Regions from separate parts of the Solibacillus cecembensis genome, predicted to be linked through region 2. Evidence: a T-box and tRNA genes for the amino acid it is inferred to sense, from the RefSeq annotation. Region 2 holds a T-box; the other holds one or more tRNA genes.
What was found. The T-box of region 2 lies ahead of metG (methionine--tRNA ligase). A T-box ahead of a tRNA ligase gene usually reads a tRNA of that ligase, here a tRNA-Met.
Positions count from the first base shown of each region.

Region 1: it encodes a tRNA-Met, which carries the amino acid that the T-box ahead of metG (methionine--tRNA ligase) is inferred to sense. The anticodon was not compared.

Region 1 covers NZ_JBNNMF010000045.1:75-10,400, reverse strand. The annotation lists gene ACQKIH_RS21845 (FAD-dependent oxidoreductase) at 1-392, opposite strand, end outside; gene ACQKIH_RS21840 (AEC family transporter) at 622-1,557, opposite strand; gene ACQKIH_RS21835 (S-layer homology domain-containing protein) at 1,669-5,364, opposite strand; gene abc-f (ribosomal protection-like ABC-F family protein) at 5,572-7,212, opposite strand; gene ACQKIH_RS21825 (S-layer homology domain-containing protein) at 7,620-8,633, shown strand; tRNA gene ACQKIH_RS21820 (tRNA-Glu) at 8,917-8,988, opposite strand; tRNA gene ACQKIH_RS21815 (tRNA-Asn) at 8,990-9,064, opposite strand; tRNA gene ACQKIH_RS21810 (tRNA-Ile) at 9,071-9,147, opposite strand; tRNA gene ACQKIH_RS21805 (tRNA-Phe) at 9,161-9,233, opposite strand; tRNA gene ACQKIH_RS21800 (tRNA-Asp) at 9,246-9,321, opposite strand; tRNA gene ACQKIH_RS21795 (tRNA-Met) at 9,325-9,399, opposite strand; tRNA gene ACQKIH_RS21790 (tRNA-Ser) at 9,439-9,531, opposite strand; tRNA gene ACQKIH_RS21785 (tRNA-Ala) at 9,543-9,618, opposite strand; tRNA gene ACQKIH_RS21780 (tRNA-Pro) at 9,634-9,710, opposite strand; tRNA gene ACQKIH_RS21775 (tRNA-Arg) at 9,733-9,809, opposite strand; tRNA gene ACQKIH_RS21770 (tRNA-Leu) at 9,833-9,921, opposite strand; tRNA gene ACQKIH_RS21765 (tRNA-Gly) at 9,928-10,002, opposite strand; tRNA gene ACQKIH_RS21760 (tRNA-Lys) at 10,045-10,120, opposite strand; tRNA gene ACQKIH_RS21755 (tRNA-Thr) at 10,127-10,202, opposite strand; tRNA gene ACQKIH_RS21750 (tRNA-Val) at 10,216-10,291, opposite strand; partial or broken rRNA gene rrf (5S ribosomal RNA) at 10,302-10,326, opposite strand, start outside.
Region 2 covers NZ_JBNNMF010000015.1:69,425-79,750, forward strand. The annotation lists gene ACQKIH_RS14115 (catalase) at 1-441, opposite strand, end outside; gene ACQKIH_RS14120 (MFS transporter) at 631-1,836, opposite strand; gene ACQKIH_RS14125 (helix-turn-helix domain-containing protein) at 1,849-3,123, opposite strand; gene metG (methionine--tRNA ligase) at 3,329-4,963, opposite strand; T-box leader at 5,059-5,298, opposite strand; gene ACQKIH_RS14135 (transglutaminase domain-containing protein) at 5,513-6,811, opposite strand; gene ACQKIH_RS14140 (Fe-S oxidoreductase) at 7,020-7,496, opposite strand; gene ACQKIH_RS14145 (MBL fold metallo-hydrolase) at 7,668-8,609, opposite strand; gene proC (pyrroline-5-carboxylate reductase) at 9,087-9,893, shown strand; gene ACQKIH_RS14155 (methylated-DNA--[protein]-cysteine S-methyltransferase) at 10,208-10,326, opposite strand, start outside.

The DNA of each region.
Region 1 (10,326 bases), on a different contig from region 2:
AATGCTTCATCTAAATTTCGATAATATTCTGGATAAGTTTTTGGCGTTTTAAAACGAACTTGCGCTTCTTCATCTAAAAACTTGAATATTTCATGACCTTTATCTACAAATCGCTCAATCATGCTTTCTTCCGCACGACCGAGAGTTAATCGTTTTATAAATGCAATTACTTGCTCACGGTTGTCCGAGAAGCCTTGATCTTTCATATAGTGATTTAATGGAACCCATGGTACACCGCCAGAATAAGCCGTTGTACCACCAATTTGATGCGTTTTTTCAAGTACTAACACAGATGCACCATTATCCGCCGCTGCAATTGCTGCCGATAATGCCGCGCCCCCTGTCCCTAGAACGATTACATCTACTTCTTTCTCCCATTGAATGTTTTGCATCGCATTCTCTCCCCTTTTATGAAATGATAGTAATGCTATCAAAAACAATTATGTTGTATTATTCGGAAAATTTCAACATAAATTATCTCATTTTATGCTAATTTAATAATTAACTGACTTGAAATGTCGAATATAATCAAAACATCATATAAAAATATAAAATGGTATAGAAATTGTGTTTTACGCTTGTAATTTCTATACCATTCATTTTTATTTAATTGGAAATCTCTTAATTTAACACAAATATAAAATTCGACATGTAAATAACGACCGTCACTGTGAGGCAACTAATAATCGTTGAAAATAAAACAGTTTGCGCCGCTGTATCCGATTCGACATCATATTCTAAAGCGAGACTTGCACTATTACGTGACGTTGGAAATGCACTAGCAATAAATAAAGATTGTGCCACTACCCCATCCAATCCAAGCGCAAAGATGACAAGCAATGCAATAGCAGGTCCAACCAATAAACGTGTAAAGCAGCTGACAAAAATCATTTTATTAAACATCGACCGTATTTCGATTTGCGAAAGTTGCGCACCAAGTGTAATTAATGCAACCGCCACAAAGCCATTTGCAATATGCTCTAGAGGAATGCTAAACGTATCTGGTATAGGTACATTCAAGTAATTAAGTACCCCACCTAAAATAAGCGCATGCACAATCGGCATCTTCAAAAAATCGAGGACTATCGCGATGCCAGACTTCGTAGAGGAAATTAAATTGTATAACCCATATGTATACGTCACCATATTTTGGAAAATTACCATAATGACCTGAATTGCTACACCAATCGGGTTCGTAGCAAAAATCATTTGCGCAACAGGAATACCATAATTCCCTGAGTTGATGAGCACGACACTGTTTTTAAATACCGCTGCTTCTTTTCGTTCCAGCTTTAGGACCTTCGCTAACAAGTGACTCAATAGCATTTGACTCCCCATAAAAAGTACGATAAAGAGTGTAATTTGCCCGATTACACTTACTTCAATCGACGTTTCATAAATATTAATAAAGACCGCTGCTGGCATGAAGCAATACGTAATTAAATGGGACAATGCCTTTAAATTAAAATTGAACTTCTTCTGCAAAATTGCGCCAATGAAAAGCAGTATTAAAATAGGCGCAACAATTTTGAAAAAAATCATTGATAAATATTCCACAACGCAACCTCCCTAAAAATATATCCATATTCTTCTATATAATATTATATGATTAGACAATTACAAATGCAAAAGCACAGCGTATAAACCGCTGTGCTTTTGTAGTGAAGATTATAAATACTCGATTGCGTTTAATGCCTTGTATAACATTTCGGCAAACTGTGCTCTCGTTAACTTTTGCTCTGGATTAAATTGACTTGAAGCAGTGCCATCCACAACATCGAATAATTCCAAAATCGCGATACTTTGACGCGCTTCATATGTTAAATGAGAAACGTCTCTAAAATTTGTCTTTAATTCATTATAAGCAAGTGACAAATCTTGATTTAAATAGCGGTACATATTGGCTATGATAATCGCTGCTTCCTGACGACTCACTGCACTATGCGGACTAAATTGCTGCGCCGTCACTCCGCTCATAACACCTGCTTCTAATAAGCCTTGTACATAGCTTGAAGATACCGTCGACTTTAAATCGTTATATTTTGTCGCTTTCGTACTTGAAACATCGAGCGCTTTCGCAAGTAATGTCGCAACATCAGCACGTGTCACACTTTTATTCGGAATGACTGACTTACCTGATGTTGAATACGTAATGCCGCGCTTCGCTAATTCACGAATACCTGACGCACTCGTGCTCGCTGATGCTAAATCCGAATACGTTGTTTTGCTATTGCTCGCTGTAAAAGTCCCGCCTATTTTTGTGCGAATAACAAAATTAGAGCCTTCTACTTTATAGCTTGCTGGTGTTGTCCCATTATTATCGGTACGTTGCACAGCCATTGATGAAGTCCCATCTAATGTACGCATTGGGATTCGAATCTCGACAAAGTCTGAAAACACTTGCGCCGCTTGTCCTTCTGTAAAGCTAATAATTAATTTATCATTGTCTACAGTCATAGACACTCCAACCGCTGCAGATGTCCCTTTAATATCCGCTGTCGGAATTAATAGTTCGATTCCTTCCGCTGTCAACATCATCGTCTTATCTGCTACATTCTTAACTTGTGAAGCCTCAATCTTTGTCGTATATCGACCGTTATAATAAGCCATTTCCTCATATGGTGACCACGTCGTATCTGGTTGTGAATAAGCAAAGGAACTCGAATCATCTGGAATATACAACGAGTCATACTTAGGTTTCTCTAGTTCAATGCCCCCTGGTTTAATCGCGTTAATGTAATCTGGATAGTACGTAAAAATTAACCCTAAATAATCTGGGTCATTCCACATCGTTTCAAGGCGACGTAATTTTTCATACGTTTTGACATGTCTTTTCGCCTCATAAGATAATGAATTATAATACGCGCGCGCCTTCGCAATTTCCGCTGTGGACGAGGTACGACTAATATTCGCCATATAGGCATCAAATGCTGCAGCTTGTAATTTTGCCTCTTTAACAACGGTATTTTGATATAAAATATTTCTTTCCGCATCGATTAATTTTTGTAAATTCGTTACATACGTTTTCGCCAAATCACTAAGCGCATTATACGCCAGTCGAACATCTTTAATTTGAGCTTCTGTATAGCTATTTGTAATGCGATTAATGCGGTCAATAACGACTTGCGCCTCTTTTTTCGCCTGGTCCGTCTGTTCTTTCATGCTATTTTCATAAGAGACAAGTAAATCTAACATCTTTTTGGACACTAATTTTTTCGCATTTTCATTTAACGCTTCGTATGCCGCACGCACCTCTGCAATGGCTGTTGGCGTAGATTCATCATTCAGTGCAAGGATCTTTTCCTCTACTAAACGAGCCGCTTCTTTGTCAGCAAGTTCGGTTTCCTTACCATCGAGCTCTGCCAATAGCTGTGCAATTTTTTCATAGTCCACTACTAATGCTCGTGAAGATTCAGGCAATGCGTCGTATGCATCTTGAGCTGCTTGAATTTGATCTTTTGTTGATTTTGAGTTAAGGTCCTTGATTAATTTGTTGACGCGGTCGATGGCAGCTTTCTCTGTACCTACCTTTGCCCATAATGCTTCGAGTATTGCGGCATTTGTAACTTGTGATTTAGCATCAGCAAGCGCGATATATTGATCATATACTAGTTTTACCTCGGCATATGTTGAGGTATCTGATAAACCATTGATTGCTTCGATTATTTTTTGGATACGTTCCTCTAAATCTTTAGCTTCAATTCGCTTTTCTTGATCAAGTAAATTAGAGTCATTAACAAAACCCCTATAGATTGAATTAGAATTAAGTTTGTTCCATTCAGCTCTTACTTTTAAAATATCTTCCCTAGAAGAATCTATATTTAACTTATTAATTTTATCTTGAATGTCTTGAATTTTTCCAACTGTATTATTAAATTCCACTAGCTTTTCTTTAAGTTTATCTGGGATTAATACTTGCTTACCCTTTAGCTCAACAAATGCACTATCGGCTGATGCAACGGCACTTTCTAAATCACCGAAACTTGTGTAATTATAGTTTAAAGCATTAATCGCATCTATGACCTTATCTACTTCTTGTCTATCAAAATTCTTTAATTCATTTAAATCAATCTCTTTTTTCGAACCTTTTATTGTATATTCTAGCATGTCCGCTTTTATTGAAATCGAGTCAATTGGTTCCTTTATTATTAACTGTAACTTTTTAGTATTAATATCATATTGATATAAATTTTTGTTATCTGCGTCATTAATAAAATATAAATACTCTATATCAATTGTCGTACTGTCGCCTGTTGTATGTTTATAATAAAGTATCTTTCCAACTCCGGATTTTGCGTCCTTATCAATTGTTGTTGGTGTTCCAGATAGATTATCTAATTTAAGCTCTTTGATTTCTGCATTGTTTTTCCCATCAGCATAATACATGGCTTTATCCGTTTGAACGGGATTTTCAATTTTTTCAAATGCCTTGAAAGCTTTTCCCCACTGCGTAATATCAATACCATTTGCACCATAATCAATTTTACTACCTATCGTTGTATTATCCGCTAAGAAGTAACGGTATTTAATATTTGTACTATCTTTAATTGAATTATCATTTTCAGCAACATCTAAGTGATACCATTCCTGTTTTCCCCCATTGTTCACTTGTACTAAATTCCATGAATGTAGCTCGTTGCTATCAGACTTTCCTGATACGTAACGAACCTCTAATCCTGCTTTCTTTAAAAGCTTGTACGTCCAAAGTGCATACATATGAGCAGAACCATTTTTATCTGATAAAAACTTCCCGACATTATGATTAGTTGATGAAATATAATAATTCCTAATTGTATAATCATGGATTGCTTTTACTTTTCCTGCATCAGTATTAATATTCAATAAAATGGAATCACCTGTAGTACTTAGCAATTTATCTACTGATGCGTCGAGGTTTTTCAATTCTTCTGGAGTAGCAAAGTAATTAAAAGAAAACGCTAATTCCACTGAACCTGTACCATCACCTGTTTCCGTAGGATTTACACGAACATTATTAAACATTCCGTACAACATCGTATTATCAATTGAAGCTGTATCAGTTGTTGTCGTACCGTTTATATTCGTTTTCAAACCTTTAAAAATCGCTTCGATATCTGTTTTATACGTTGCAACATCCGTTCCCGTATAAGTAATCGTAAATCCTTTTGTAAGTTTATCCATCTCATTTAAAATACCGCTTTTTAACTTATCTCTTGTTGTAGCAGTAATTGTTGGTAAACTCACTTCATCCGCAAAAGTCGAAGTCCCAACAAATTCATTTTTAATTTCAAACGGAACTACTTCCGCCGCCTGCACTTGTCCCGCAACAATTACCGTCGCAGGAATTGCGAGCATTGCAGCAAGTATTTTTTTAGATTGATTCATCTAGTTAACAGCCCCTCTTCATTTTCTTTATGTATTCGTTAAAACAAACATAATTGTCATTACTCTTTATATCGACATTTATCACTAGTTTTAGAATACCATATTGGATGAAATTTGGAATTTTCTTTTATGATTGTTCCTCATCATTACGTGGGTGTTTCCATTCGCAAAAAAAGGAAGGTTAGAAATATCCAACCTTCCGTAAATTCATCCTTTTTTAAGCGCATTAATTTGCTTTGTCAGCTCTAAAAACTGAGTATCCAACTCCGAATAGCTTGGATCTTTTGCCGTCATGAAACTTAGCTTCCCTAGCACTTCCTGACGTGCCGTTTCTAGATGCAATAGCTGCTCTTCCTTTGTATCCTTTTGCGTATTGGATTGACCAACTGCCCTCTTTTGAATCGCTCCATCTTGAATAACCAAATGCATATTCGCCAATTTATCAACAAAATATCGGTCATGCGAAACAAAAATCAACGTCCCCTTATACTCCGCAAGTGTCGCCTCCAGCTGCTCTCGTGACGGTAAATCTAAATGATTTGTCGGCTCATCTAAAATCAACACATCCCGATTTTCTAAAATATACTGCATGAGCTTACACTTTACGCGCTCACCCATACTCATATGGGCAATCGGTTCCTCCCACTGCTCCATTTGAAAACCAAGATGCCGCATTAAGTTTTGCACAAGGCCACGGTCTGCATAGTTATCCCGATGAAAAAGCATTGCAGGCGTTTGATGATCTGGTAAATCAAATACTTCCTGCGTTAAATAGCCAATATTCGTCGTAGGTGAAAACGACAGCTCGCCATCATAGGATTCTCTCCCTATAACCATATTTAAAAAAGTTGTTTTCCCACTTCCATTTGCCCCTACTAACGCCACACGCTCACCATGCAAAATCGTAAAATTAACCTGCTCAAAAAGACGTCGCTCCCCAAAATACTTTGACACATTTTTCGCCTGTAAAAATCGTTTTCCTAACTTGCTATTCGCTTGCAATGTAAAATTAACCGATTGCTCTTTCGCCACTTGCTCAACTTTATTTTTCTCAATTTCCTTTTCAATCATTTTTCGCTTCGACTTCACTTGGGCATCCATACGTTTTGCCTTGGTGCGATAATATTCTTTCGGAAATTCCTGCTTAGTAGAATCACGGTGCGCCTTTTGCGACCAAGAAGTGAGCGCATCCATTTGTTGTTCCAGCGTGTCAATTTTCTTTTGCTGCTTTTCATATGCACGTTGCTGCGTGTGACGACGCTGTTCCCGAACATCCATATAATGCGAGTAATTGCCTTGCTGCTCGATAAATTGCTGCTGTTCCAATGACCATATTTTTGTCGTCACCTCATCCAAAAAATACCGATCATGTGAAACAACAATAATCGTCCCCGGATACGTTTTAATTTGATCGATTAAATTTTGCATACTTTCCACATCTAAATGATTAGTCGGCTCATCTAATAATAAAATTTGCGGCTTTTGCGCAAATCCCCTCGCTAATCGGCGTTTCAATCGTTCCCCACCACTCAGCAGCTCATACGAAACATCTGGCACTTGCCACTGTGCGAGCAACACCGCTTCCTCTTCCATTATCTCCCCTGGCTGAAAATGCTGTTCTTCTTGCTGCACTACATATACAGTGGCATCCGGTTGAAGCCATTTTCGCTGACCACTCGTAAATGTTTGTGTTCCTGCAATTATATTTAATAAAGTAGATTTCCCGCTTCCATTCCGTCCGATAATACCAATGACCTCACTTTGCTTTATTGTAGTAGTCACATTTTCGAAAAGAATTCGGTCGGCTAACTCCATCGTTCCATGCTGTAATTTCAATAATTCTCTCATATATCTTACCTCCGCAATTTGGGAAGAAAAAAATCCCCCCAAAGTTTTCATTTGGAAGGATTAGCTGCTGTTCATATTTGTATAAAAAGACGCCAAAAAGCGCATAGCAAAAAGTCTTTTATACAAAATTATTGGAATTTGGGCATACTAATCCTATTTTTTGTTTGAAAAAAATTTTCAATTACTCAAAAATAAGATTAGATAATCATCGTCCACCCGTCACTCCCTTGATCATTTATAAATTCACTATAACAAATTCAAACGATGTTGTCATGAGCTGAGACAATCATTGCGGGAACTTTTGGAACATGCTACAGTAAAATAAAACCAATTTTGATTAATCACTTTAAGGAGGCTTTTCCATGAGGCGACACCATTACTACTTTCTAACTTTATTAATTTTGATTATGAGTTTTTCATTTAATACGAAGAGTTCTGCTGCAAAAACTTTATTTAAAGATGTACCAGCCCATCATTATGCATATGATGCGATTAAATGGGCCTATGATTTTGATATTATTGGTGGCTATCCAGATGGCACATTCCGCCCAACTCAATCAGTCACTGAGCAGCAATTTGCGAAGATTTTAGTTACTTATTTTGATTTAGAACCGGTCTCAGAAGAACTTAATAAATTCACGAAAAAGGAAACCGCTTCAGATCATTACTACAATACACTTGCTGCCTATCAAGTACCGATAAATGGATATTTTGATAATGATATTCGAGGACGTGCAGTTAGCCGTGGTCTCGTAGCACAAGCAATTACCCATGTAGCAGACGGCAATGCTACGCTAAATCAATCCATTCAGTTTTTACTCGACCACAGTATTTCTGGTGGGCAAAATCCAAAATATGAAAACACCAACTTAGCAAAATATTTCGGTGCCTCGAACAATTTAACACGCGCACAAGTCGTTGCATTTTTCTACAATTTACAAAACAAAAACTACTTCTATATTTCTGAGGATGCAGAGAATAGCTATGAAAACTTAGACGCTCTCCCGCTATACGTAAGAGCAAATGCTGCCCGCAAAACTGTGGATGCTTCCTTACGAGTCGGTAAAGATTGGTCAACCGTATCAAAAGAAAACTCTTGGGATGGCAACTACTTCTACTATTATAAATACGGACGTGGAGAAGCCGATTCAAGCCTTCGGGATTTGACGATTTCCTTTACCTCTAAAAAGGATTTCTACGTAGAATATGAAACATATGATGGCTATGCTACGGGATTTGTACAAGGTTACGCAACTGTGATATCCGATAAAAAAGCGATGCTATCTGAAACGGTTGCTGGTGAACGCTGTGTCATTGAGTTCCAAAAGCTAAACAACAATGCGATCAAAACGATTGAACACGATTGTGACAGCTCACGTCAACGTGAAACCAACTTTAATGGCATATTAAAAGTAAAATAAAATGGCAACCAGTGAGGACTTATCCTTACTGGTTTTTCTTTTTTATCAAGCACACTAGTATCCATTATCCATATTTAAAATATTTTGCTCCTATTTTACCTTTATAGTTCAATCAATTGAATAAACATCTCCTTCACTAACTGTATCTATTACTTAACCTGTTATATGCTTTCATCATCCAGTTATTGTAATGCCATACCTAGGAATTGGATAACAAAAAAGCTGTATGTAAACTCAAATTATGAGCTTACATACAGCTTTAAATACAAAATGTATTTTATTATGACCCGTACGGGATTCGAACCCGTGTTACCGCCGTGAAAGGGCGGTGTCTTAACCGCTTGACCAACGGGCCATGGCTCCGAAGGTAGGACTCGAACCTACGACCAATCGGTTAACAGCCGATTGCTCTACCACTGAGCTACTTCGGAAAAATATGGTGGGCCTAAATGGACTCGAACCATCGACCTCACGCTTATCAGGCGTGCGCTCTAACCAGCTGAGCTATAGGCCCCATTTAAAAGAGATGGGTCAGGACGGAATCGAACCGCCGACACTTAGAGCTTCAATCTAATGCTCTACCAACTGAGCTACTGACCCATTATAAAAAAATGGCGGTCCCGACCGGGATCGAACCGGCGATCTCCTGCGTGACAGGCAGGCATGTTAACCGCTACACCACGGGACCATTTGGTTGCGGGGACAGGACTTGAACCTGTGACCTTCGGGTTATGAGCCCGACGAGCTACCACTGCTCCACCCCGCGACAATATTACTTTATTCTGTTAAAAATTATTACTAAAAATGGAGGAGGTAGAGGGATTCGAACCCCCGCGCGGTTTAACCCGCCTGTTAGTTTTCAAGACTAATCCCTTCAGCCGAACTTGGGTATACCTCCGAAATAAAATATGGTGGAGCCTAGCGGGATCGAACCGCTGACCTCCTGCGTGCAAGGCAGGCGCTCTCCCAGCTGAGCTAAGGCCCCATATAATGATAATAATGGTCGGAATGACAGGATTCGAACCTACGACCCCTTGGTCCCAAACCAAGTGCTCTACCAAGCTGAGCTACATTCCGAACATGTCAATTAAATTTATAATGGCGCGCCCGGCAGGAGTCGAACCCACAACCTTCTGATCCGTAGTCAGACGCTCTATCCAATTGAGCTACGGGCGCTAAAATATCTATTAAAATAAAAATGGTGCCGAGGGCCGGAATCGAACCGGCACGGTGATCACTCACCGCAGGATTTTAAGTCCTGTGCGTCTGCCAGTTCCGCCACCCCGGCATATGTTGGAGCGGAAGACGAGGTTCGAACTCGCGACCCCCACCTTGGCAAGGTGGTGTTCTACCACTGAACTACTTCCGCATATGCTTAAGAATTTTTATTCTGACAATGTATTAAATTAACTGGTGAGCCATGAAGGATTCGAACCTTCGACCCTCTGATTAAAAGTCAGATGCTCTACCAACTGAGCTAATGGCTCTCTAAATGGTGCCGGCGAAAGGAGTCGAACCCTCGACCTACTGATTACAAGTCAGTTGCTCTACCAACTGAGCTACACCGGCATTTAGAAATAAATGGTGGAGGATGACGGGCTCGAACCGCCGACCCTCTGCTTGTAAGGCAGATGCTCTCCCAGCTGAGCTAATCCTCCTGGGTAATATGCCTAGCGATGTCCTACTCTCACAG
Region 2 (10,326 bases):
ATAATTCCCTTCTTCTGTATAAAACTTTACAGCAAATCCTCGCACATCTCGTGCTGTATCGATCGAGCCAGAACTCCCAACAACATTAGAAAATCGTAAAAAGACAGGCGTTTTTGACCCTGCTTTTTGTAAAAATCCTGCTTTTGTATATTCTTTCATAGATTCATACAATACAAATTCCCCGTGTGCTGCATAACCTCTTGCATGCACGACACGCTCTGGAATCCGCTCATGGTCAAAATGTGTCATCTTCTCCCGTAAGTGAAAATCCTCCATTAATGTTGGACCCCGAACTCCTGCTTTTAACGAATCCTCATCATTTGAAACTTTTACACCTTGATTTGTCGTCATCTTTTTCCCATCATTATTTACAAGAAATTGCTCAAGCTGTTGTTCTTTAGCATCCGCATCTTTTCCCCGATTAGACCAAGATTTGTCCACGAAATCCCCTTTCCTTACTTAACGATTTTTACTTCACATATGTTCCATATACACTATATGTTTTGCGGATCGAAAAATACTAAGGGAATTTTTCAATGCTATCTAAATGATGTATACTGTGACAAACTTCTTACGTTTCGTTACTACAGCCCGCGCGTAAGACCTTCACAAAAGCTTACCCTATTCATTTTATTCAGTTGATAGTTGAATTTGATCCATATTCCTAGCTATATGCCAGTATAAATAAATCGCAAGTAACAGTGCGATGAGCGCAAATAGGACCGTTACATGCTGCAAAGAATACCACTCTGCAAACATTCCCAATAACAATGTGAAGATAATTTGAGCAACGCTTTGAAGTAAATTTAAAGAACTACCAAAACGTCCCATGAGTGTAGGTGGAATTGTTTTTTGATAAATGGTCGCGTAGCCCGAATTGCTAAATGCCATGAAAAAGCCGAGCGCAATAAAGCTGATGATTGCGAAAATCAAGGTCGGTGACGCATAAAATAGCGTATAGCTTAAAATCGTTAATAGAAAGCCTAATCCGGTATAAGTTTTTAACGATAGTTTATTTACGAGCGCCGTTGCAGCGATTCCTCCAACAATGGCTCCCACACCTGCGACACTTACAACAATGCCGTACATTGTATCAGATGTGACCAGTACATCTTTTAAAAAGGTCATTTCCTGCGAATCAAGTGCAAAGGCAATCATTAATGCGCTTGTATAAACAGTTAAAAAAATAAATAGTTCAGGTCGATTTTGAATAAATGCCCACACTTGTTGGAAATCGGTGCGGATCATCTGCCATGAAATCATTTGTCGTTTCATTGCATTGTCTTCCGCAATCGTAGGTAATAAAGAAATAGCCCACGCACATGCGAAAAATGTAAAGCCGTTAACCCACATCGCAACGTTCGTATTACTCACCGCTATAATTGCCCCAGCAAGTGCCGGTCCAATCATGAACGAGCCTGAACTAAGAGTACTGTTTAGTGCATTGAATCGTTGCTTATCGTCATCATTCACAAGCTTTGTGATGACGTACGTACTACTAGGACCAAAGAAGCTGCCCGCGATATTCGCTAAAAAGATAAGTACATAAATAAGCCAAATAGATGTCATAAATGGCATCATACAAACGATGATCCCCCGCACAATATCACTTATAATCATCAATTTCTTTTTATTTTGCCGATCAATAATGGAGCCTGCAAAAATACTACTTATAATACGTGCAATAGGACCCACAATATAAATTCCCGCAACCGCTGCCGGAGAGTTCGTTAAATGCCATACCGATAAATTTAACGCGATTAAGTAAATCCAATTTCCTAAAGTAGAAAATCCGAGTGCCCCTAGCAACACACCGTATTTTTTGAAAAAAGCCATACATTTCCCCCCTTAGCTACTCATGCGCTGTCTTACTTTTTCACTTGCTTCCAATGCGCGTTTATAGCAAATATTTGCCTGTTTATATGCATGGAGTTGCTCATAAAAATCACCCCACACCGGTGCATAATATAGCACTAATGAATAATATTGTTGTTCGTCAAAGTATGGAAATATCCGTTCTTCTAGCTCTTTTAATGCCGGTAATGTCAATTCCCCACAACTAGCGAATTGCAGTAATTGTCTTTGATAAATTTGATGCGTTACTTGAAATTGATGTTCTGAGTACTTAAATAACAGCGCATTAAGCTTTTCTATATCACCTTGCTGATAGCATGTACGCATCCAGTTGATGGCCGAAAGCAAGTCTTCCTCATGCTCATTTGCTTGTTCATAATGATGCATTGCCTGTGCAAATAACCCCTGACATTCAAAGCAATAGGCAATATTATTATGTAAAAAACTCCACTGAATCGGGCTTTGAATGGCTTCTACTTTCGACAGTAAATCAAGGCCTGCATCAAATTCAATATGCGCTTCATGAAAACGGTGAAGGTCATTGTAAATCACTCCCTTCATAGAATATAGCTTTAGTTGAAATAGCGGTTTATATTGATGTGAAAAGAGCCTCGTTGCATTTTCGATATGAACAAGCGCTTGCTGAAACATATAGCAACGATGGGAAGCAAACGCTAAATGATATTCATAATTTGCCCGCTCGAAAGCACTTGCTGTGAGCAAAAATTGCCCGCTATGCTGCGCCTTTTCCTTTTCGACCAACTCCATAAATTGATGATTCGATAAATGTGCAAATGCCGTAATGGAAACGTAAAGCTGCGTCATCCGATCATTTCGCCATGTTATGAACGGCGCCATCGTTTGAATTAAGTCATTCGCTTCGTTAAGGTTATTTTCAGCTAATAAATGACGTGTATAAATAAGCCCTGCGAAAATCGCAAGCTCCTGTTGATATTGTTTCGTATGTATTTTCTTCATCTGTATAATTTCTTCATCAGAAAGTGCTTCATTTGATATTAACTTTTCGTAAAGTTGCTCAAGAAACGCGATTTTTTTATTGCGTTCATTTTGTTCTTGCTGTAAATCGATGCCTAGTCGTCTAAAAAGAAGCTCATAAACCTTTGGCTCAGCAATGACAACACCATTTTCTATTCGGCTTAAATAAGAAGGGGTACAAATCCCGACAGCAACATAATCCTGCTTTAAATTTTGCTCCTGGCGATAATATTTGATTAATAGTCCCCACGCTTTAGCTTCGTCACCCATCATCTCGATGCACCTCCTACTTTATTTTATCAAAAGAAGAAAGGTAATTATTGTGTATTTTGTCTGAAAATTATAAAATGATTTGATTTATTTACTTAAAATTACACAAATTACTCATTGTTAAAAATTTGTGGGTAAAATTAGTTATGTAAAAACGAAAAGTCATCATTCCGTTTAAAAATGATGACTTTACTTCTTGCACTATTATTTACTTTTCATTTTCCTGCATTTTCAATAATTCCTCATCGATTCGTTTCACATCAATGCGCTCATATAATGGCTGAATGTTACTGATTACTTGTGGTAATGTCGTTTTTACAGTCCATGAATTCAATGAAGTATCCAACATTTTTTGAATTTCTGCACATGCAAATGGTAAAAATGGTTGCAGTAATTGTGCTAAATTTTGAATGACAAACACACAAGTTGCTAGTGTTTCTTCGCATTTTTCAGGCTGTTCATTAACCGTGACCCATGGTTTTTCTTCATCAAAATAACGATTAGACGCTCGGATTAAGTCAAAAATGGATTCTAGGGCTGCCTTACTCGTTCCTTTTTCAATGAATTCACCTACAAGCTCATATTGTTGCCCGACAAGCTTTTCCATTGCGGCATTAATCGCAACTTGAGGTACTTGACTTGCAAAGGATTTCTCAATAAATTTCAAATTACGGTTGACAAAATTCGCAAAGGCTCCTAAAAGCTCACCATTATGGCTATAAATAAACTCCCTCCACGAAAAATCAGCATCTCGACTTTCTGGCGCATTAATCGTTAAAAAGTAGCGCAATGAATCTGGATGATAATTTTCTACCATATACGGCGTCCACACTGCCCAATTTAGACTAGTTGAAATTTTTCGCTTCTCAAGCGTTAAATATTCATTTGAAACAATATTTGTTGGCAAGCCCTTGTTTTCAATTCCCATTAAAATAGCAGGCCAGATCACACTATGGAACGGGATATTATCTTTGCCATGTACATAATAGGCCTTCGTTTGCTCATTCCACCATTTCCCGATATCTTGTTGGTGCTGCTTCCCCCACTCCATGCTCGCGGTATAATACCCTGCAACCGCCTCAATCCACACATATATTTTCTTGCCTTCAAAACCAGCGACGGGTACATCAATGCCATTTGGTAAATCTCTTGTCACAGCGCGGTCAGGCAGCCCTTCTTGTAAATAACGCTGTGTTAAATGAATGGCATTTTCACGCCATCTTTTATCTTGTGCCGCTTGTTCAACATACGCTTCAAGCTGTTTTTGAAATTGACTAAAGGCAAAATAAAAATGTTCTGTTTCCTTTATTTCCGGTTCATTTCCACATATTTTGCAGCGTTTTTCAAGTAAATCTAATGGATCTAAAATTTTTGAACATTGATCACATTGATCGCCGCGCGCTTTTGCCCCACAATCTGGACAAATGCCTTCAACAAAACGATCCGGTAAAAACTGCTGATCAATCGGACAATACGCTTGTTCAATTTTTTTTGTATATAAATGACCATTTTCCAATAATTTCAAGAAAATACTTTGCACTGCTTCATGGTGATGTTGTGCATCTGTGCGAGAATATAAATCATATGTAAAGCCAAGTTGTTGAAATGTTTCAACAAATTCTTCGTGATAACGGTCAGCAATTGCCGTTACGGTTGTATTTTCTTGATTTGCTCGAATTGAAATAGGTGTTCCATTACAATCACTGCCCGAAACGTATAACACCTCTTCGCCTTTCAAACGGTAATATCTTGCTAAAATATCTCCTGGTAATAATGATGAAATATGTCCTAAATGTAACGATCCATTTGCGTAAGGCCACGCGCCTCCGATTAATACTGCCATGATGCAATTCCTCCTGTGCGACTTGAACGTATCCATCCAATGTCGATTCAATCAACTATTTTTTCCCACAAAAAAAGCCCTAATCGCATTAATACGATTAGGACGAATTTACTCGTGGTACCACCTAAGTTTTGCTAATAGTTTGCACTATTACCCTCTATCAGTACGTGTTCATACTGCTGCTGTTGTAACGAGTGCCATTCTCGTCGTAGCCTACTCAAATTTCGGTACGAAGCTCAAAGGTCATATTCAGTAAGTTTTGTTTGCTCCATTCCCACCAACAGAAGCTCTCTAAAAAACGCGGCTTACTTACTCTTCCTTCTCAACGCTAACTATTTTCTTACTTGCCATAATTACGGGCTAAAATAGATTTTACCATTAATTTTTATTTTTTCAATACCTCAACAAAGAGTTTTTTGCTTAATACGGTGTTTGCTGCTAAAAATTCGATTAAAGTGTTAGTAGACTTAACGAAATAACAAAAATCCTCCACTCTACAATTTCCCTCGTTGTAAGTGGCGGATTTTTGTCTTATAGCTGCTATTTAGCTTAGTAGTAATTCACTTCTGCCGTCTTAGGGAATTCGTCAAACGCCCATACATGGTCACGTGCCATCGTTTCGTCTGCAAGTAAAAAATAGTCGTAGCGAATCTTTTTCCCTTGATCAGGTATTGGGTCATTCCATGTAGTGTCCAAATGATACCATTCGCCGTCTACCTTCACTAGATTCCACGCATGTCCTCCAACTGGAATTGCATCTCCCGTAACATATTGTGCTTCCATGCCCATTTCATCAAATAATAAAAGCGCTGCTAAAGCATAGCCCTGACAAACCCCTTCCCCGTTCATCAAAACAGAATATGGTGAATACGGACTTACTTCGCTTTCTAGCTCATATACCGTTTGCGAAACTATATAATCATTTACATATTTCACCTTTTCAACATCGGATAAGTTTGGTGGCATCATCTCTACAAGCTGCTTTACTTTCCCGTGCATGAGCGCATGCTGCTCGGCTGATAAATCATAATTGGTTGTGAAATGAACCTCGGCATAGCTTCCATAATCATAGTAATAAGATGAAATCCCTGTCGTTGTGCGGTAAAGATACGGCTCGTTTTTGTCGAGCCAATTATAGGTTTCGTCCATTATTTGTGCAATTGAAAGCTGACTTGTATCCACATTTACGGCAAATTTATTTTTAAAATTGCCCATATAAAATGACATAGCTTGCCCTAACGATTCAGCCGAATTTACGACTTGTGGTAATTGATACGTTGCGTAAACAGGTGTAATCAAGTCATTCGAATCTGCATAATTAAAACTTTGCAGTCGCGTAGGGTTATCTGAAAAAACAGCGAGTAACTCAGCGATACTTTTACTTGGATCAATGTCTCGCGTGATTGTTAAATTGGAATCTAATGTTGGTAAGCGTAAATCAGCTGCCTTCCATTCATCTCGTGCTATCGATCCAAATAGAAGACTAGCAACTACTAATACGAAGGACAGCGCAAATTTCATTGTTACAAGGAACCATGAAAAAAAGCGTGTCAAAGAACTTTTTGTCTTACGACTTAATTCTCGATTAATTTGCTGCTCCAGCTTGCCCCGCGATTTAAAAATTCGCAAATAGCCCGTTTTTGCCCTGGCATAGTTTGACACATGCCGATAAATTTCATATTCACCATTTGTATAGCCACTCATTAATTCCAATTCTTTTTTATTTATTTTAAGCCCTTTGCGAATGGCTTTCCGAATGCGCCATTGCACAAAAAAAGCACGCAGACACAGTAAGGTCGGTAGGAGAACAACTAAAAAGACAATAGCAAAAAAAAGAAAGTCACTCAATTTTCGTGCTCCTTTGAAATAGATTGGATGATCCATGTTATACGTTACATCTTTTCATTGTAAGTGTCAAAATATTCCTCACGGAGTGCAAAGACAATATCCATTTAATCCTCCCTTTTGCAGACAATAGAAAAAAACCTGTTCAGATGTACGTTTGAACAGGTTTCATTTATGACATTTCCCCGCATTGTTTGTACACAGGGTGCTCCTAATTTTTTACCTCTATAGATGATTTAATAATATTGCCGTTATACAATTGCACTTTCTCAAATTGTTGCTTTGGTACTTGCAACACAAATGTATGTGGAATGCCCTCTTTTTCACAGTCTGTTCCTAGTGGCTCCATTAGCTGAACCGCTAATTTTCCTGCATCATTGTAAACCCCGTCCACAGCAATGCCGCAACTGCCCGAATAGGTCACGAGAAATAAAGCTGTATATTCATCCATATTTACTGTAAAACCATCTATTTGAAAGCGGCTTTTTAGTTCTTTTAATTGCCCATCTGTGCCCGCATAAGAAATATATGGCACAAGCGATTCATAAACTGGTGCAATTTTTTCTTCATAATGAACGATTTCAAATGGTACCGCTTGCTTCTCCGTAAATTGCTTTGCATCATCGTTATCACTACTACTGCAACCTGCTAACACGAATAATAGAAGGAATATCCAATATTTCTTCACGTTTTAATTTCCTCCAGCTTCTCTAAAAAATTCTAGTTGTTCCTTATATGATTCTAAAGAAGATGATTCAGTTTATCAAATTTTTGCCTTCACGATGCATGTATCCGTTACAAGGACAAGAAAAAATCATCATTTTAAAAACAATAAAATGATGACTTTCTTCCATTTATTCTACACTCTACTATAATAAATAACCCCGTCTTGCATGTTCTCTTCAATCATTTCATTGGCTACTAAATAATCAAGCTGACCTAGCGTTTCTGACAGTGTTAAACCTAGCTGCTGTTGATAAAGTCGTTCAAATAGCTGTGTCGTTAGCTCAAAATTCGATTGTGACTTAACGAGTAAATCATATACTTTTAGAGAACGTTGCTTTTGGCGTTCTAGTCGATCGTCTATTAATTTACCAACTTCAGTAATTTCCCCACCATGACCTGTATATAATTTTGAAACGTTTAATGCCTTCAATCTTTGAAGTGACGCATTATATTGTAATAATGATTTTGGCCGTTCCATCGATAAATCAACAGGCGGCTCCACTAACGGATTAGATGATGTGCGTTCGAGCAATAAATCACCACCAATGCATTGTTTCGTCCCTTCCTCTAAAAATACGAGATGACTTTGCCCATGTCCAGGCGTTTCATAAACCATTAACCCTTTATGACCTGGTATTTCATCCCCTTCTTTTAAATATCCCGTTAAAGGAATAGAACCAAACAATTCAATTTCACCTTTAACTTTTAAAATTCTTTGAATATATTTATCTGGCACGCCGCCTTCTTTTAATTGTTTCGCATAAAATGTTTCATGATAGCTAAGAAATTCTGGTGTTTTTTTCATCCAATGATCGACATAAGCGTGACCTAATATTTCAGCATGGCTAAAAGCATCTACCCACCCTACATGATCTGGATGGTGATGCGTTAAAACAACTTGCTCCACATCTTTCATATCATAGCCCGCACTTCGAATTCCCCATTTCAGTGCATCATAAGCTTCTTCTGTTTTTGGACCTACATCAAATAATGTGAGTGCATCACCTTTAACTAAAAAAGCATTAACATCCCCTACCGCATATGGTGTTGGTATTTCTATTTTAAAAATATCCATCGTCAATTCCCCTTTTTGTCTATCTATTTGTGAATGGTTATTCATTTATTCTACCTCTTTCTCATCGATTCGTCACGTCAAAGGTTGACAGTTTTGCATTACACTTATATAATTCTTGATAATTCTAAATTTACAGGCGATGAAAAAGCGAAGTAAATTATTTTGATGGTTAAAGAGAGTGCCGTAAACGCTGGAATCGGCATAGCCCGCTCAAATAATTGAACCTACTTTGGAGCCGTTATGACAACATAACCGTATCCTTTGCGATAAAAAGGCGAATGAAGTTGCACATATTGATGTGAACATAAGGTGGTACCGCGGAAACAAGCGTTTTCGTCCTTGCAAATGCTAAGGATGAGAGCGCTTTTTGTATTGTTCAACTGTGATAAATCGTGTAAAGTACAGCGCTAATCATAATTTAAAATCTAGATGTGATGAAGCCGAGGCGAAATTGATAGTAAACTGGAGGAATAAACTATGCAAAAAATCATTTTTATTGGTGCAGGCTCAATGGCTGAAGCACTCATACATGGTTGGGTTGAAAATAAAGTCGTCAATCCAGCCGCTATTTATGTGTCCAATCGCTCTAATATCGATCGACTACAACAGCTCGTAACAAACTATGGTGTCAACCAACTGACAGCGTATGAAGAAATGGAAGATGCAGATTTAATTATTTTAGCGATGAAACCAAAAGATGCGAAAGAAGCAATGAACAAAATACAACCCTATATTAATTCGGATGCTGCGATTCTTTCCATTTTAGCTGGAATTAGTATCGAAACGATTGAACAGCATTTCGGACAACGCGCAATTGCACGCGTCATGCCAAATACTTCTGCCACAATTGGAATGTCCGCATCAGGCATTGCTTTTAATTTGCTCGTTTCAGATGTTCAGCGTGCGTTATACCGCCAATTATTAGAAGCAGTTGGCATTGTGATTGAGGTTCCAGAGGATAAACTGCATGCCGTTACCGCGCTTTCAGGTAGTGGTCCTGCATATTTATATTATTTATTAGAAGCATTTGAACGAGTTGGTTCTGAGTTCGGGCTCTCAAAAGAAATTGTCCGCCAATTAATGGTGCAAACGATTGCTGGTTCAGCGGAAATGATGAAAACTGGTAAGGATGAACCTGAAGTTTTAAGACGCAAAGTGACAAGTCCAGGTGGTACAACGGAGGCTGGCATTCGTGCGTTAGAAGCGATGCAGTTTAACGAAGCGATTGCCAGTTGTATACGCAGTGCCGAAACACGATCACGAGAGCTTGCGCGCGGGGAATGAAATTAATGGACTGGGGATTACATTTGAGGATTCTTGCATATAAAGCTGTATAAATGATATTGAGATTGATCATTCATGACTGGTAAGTTAATAGCATGAACGAAAAGATAACAATGCGGCATTCATATAAATGAATGCCGCATTGTTATATAGTGACCTAAAAAAGCCGAGACAAGTTCGGAATCTTACTGTCAGTTACTCTCAAGGTTCGAATCCTTGTTGACTCAAATAGAGCTAACTTTCCGGAAAAAATTGCAAATCCAAAATCATCTAACTGTTCGTGTATATTTCCCCAATTCAAAGCTATAATTCGGTCATGAATACTTGTAGTCACCTGTTATTTCCCCTCCCTTTTCTAGCCCTAATAGTTGTTCCTTCATCTCTAAACCACCTCTATAACCTGTCAATTTTCCACTTTTTGCAACGACTCGAT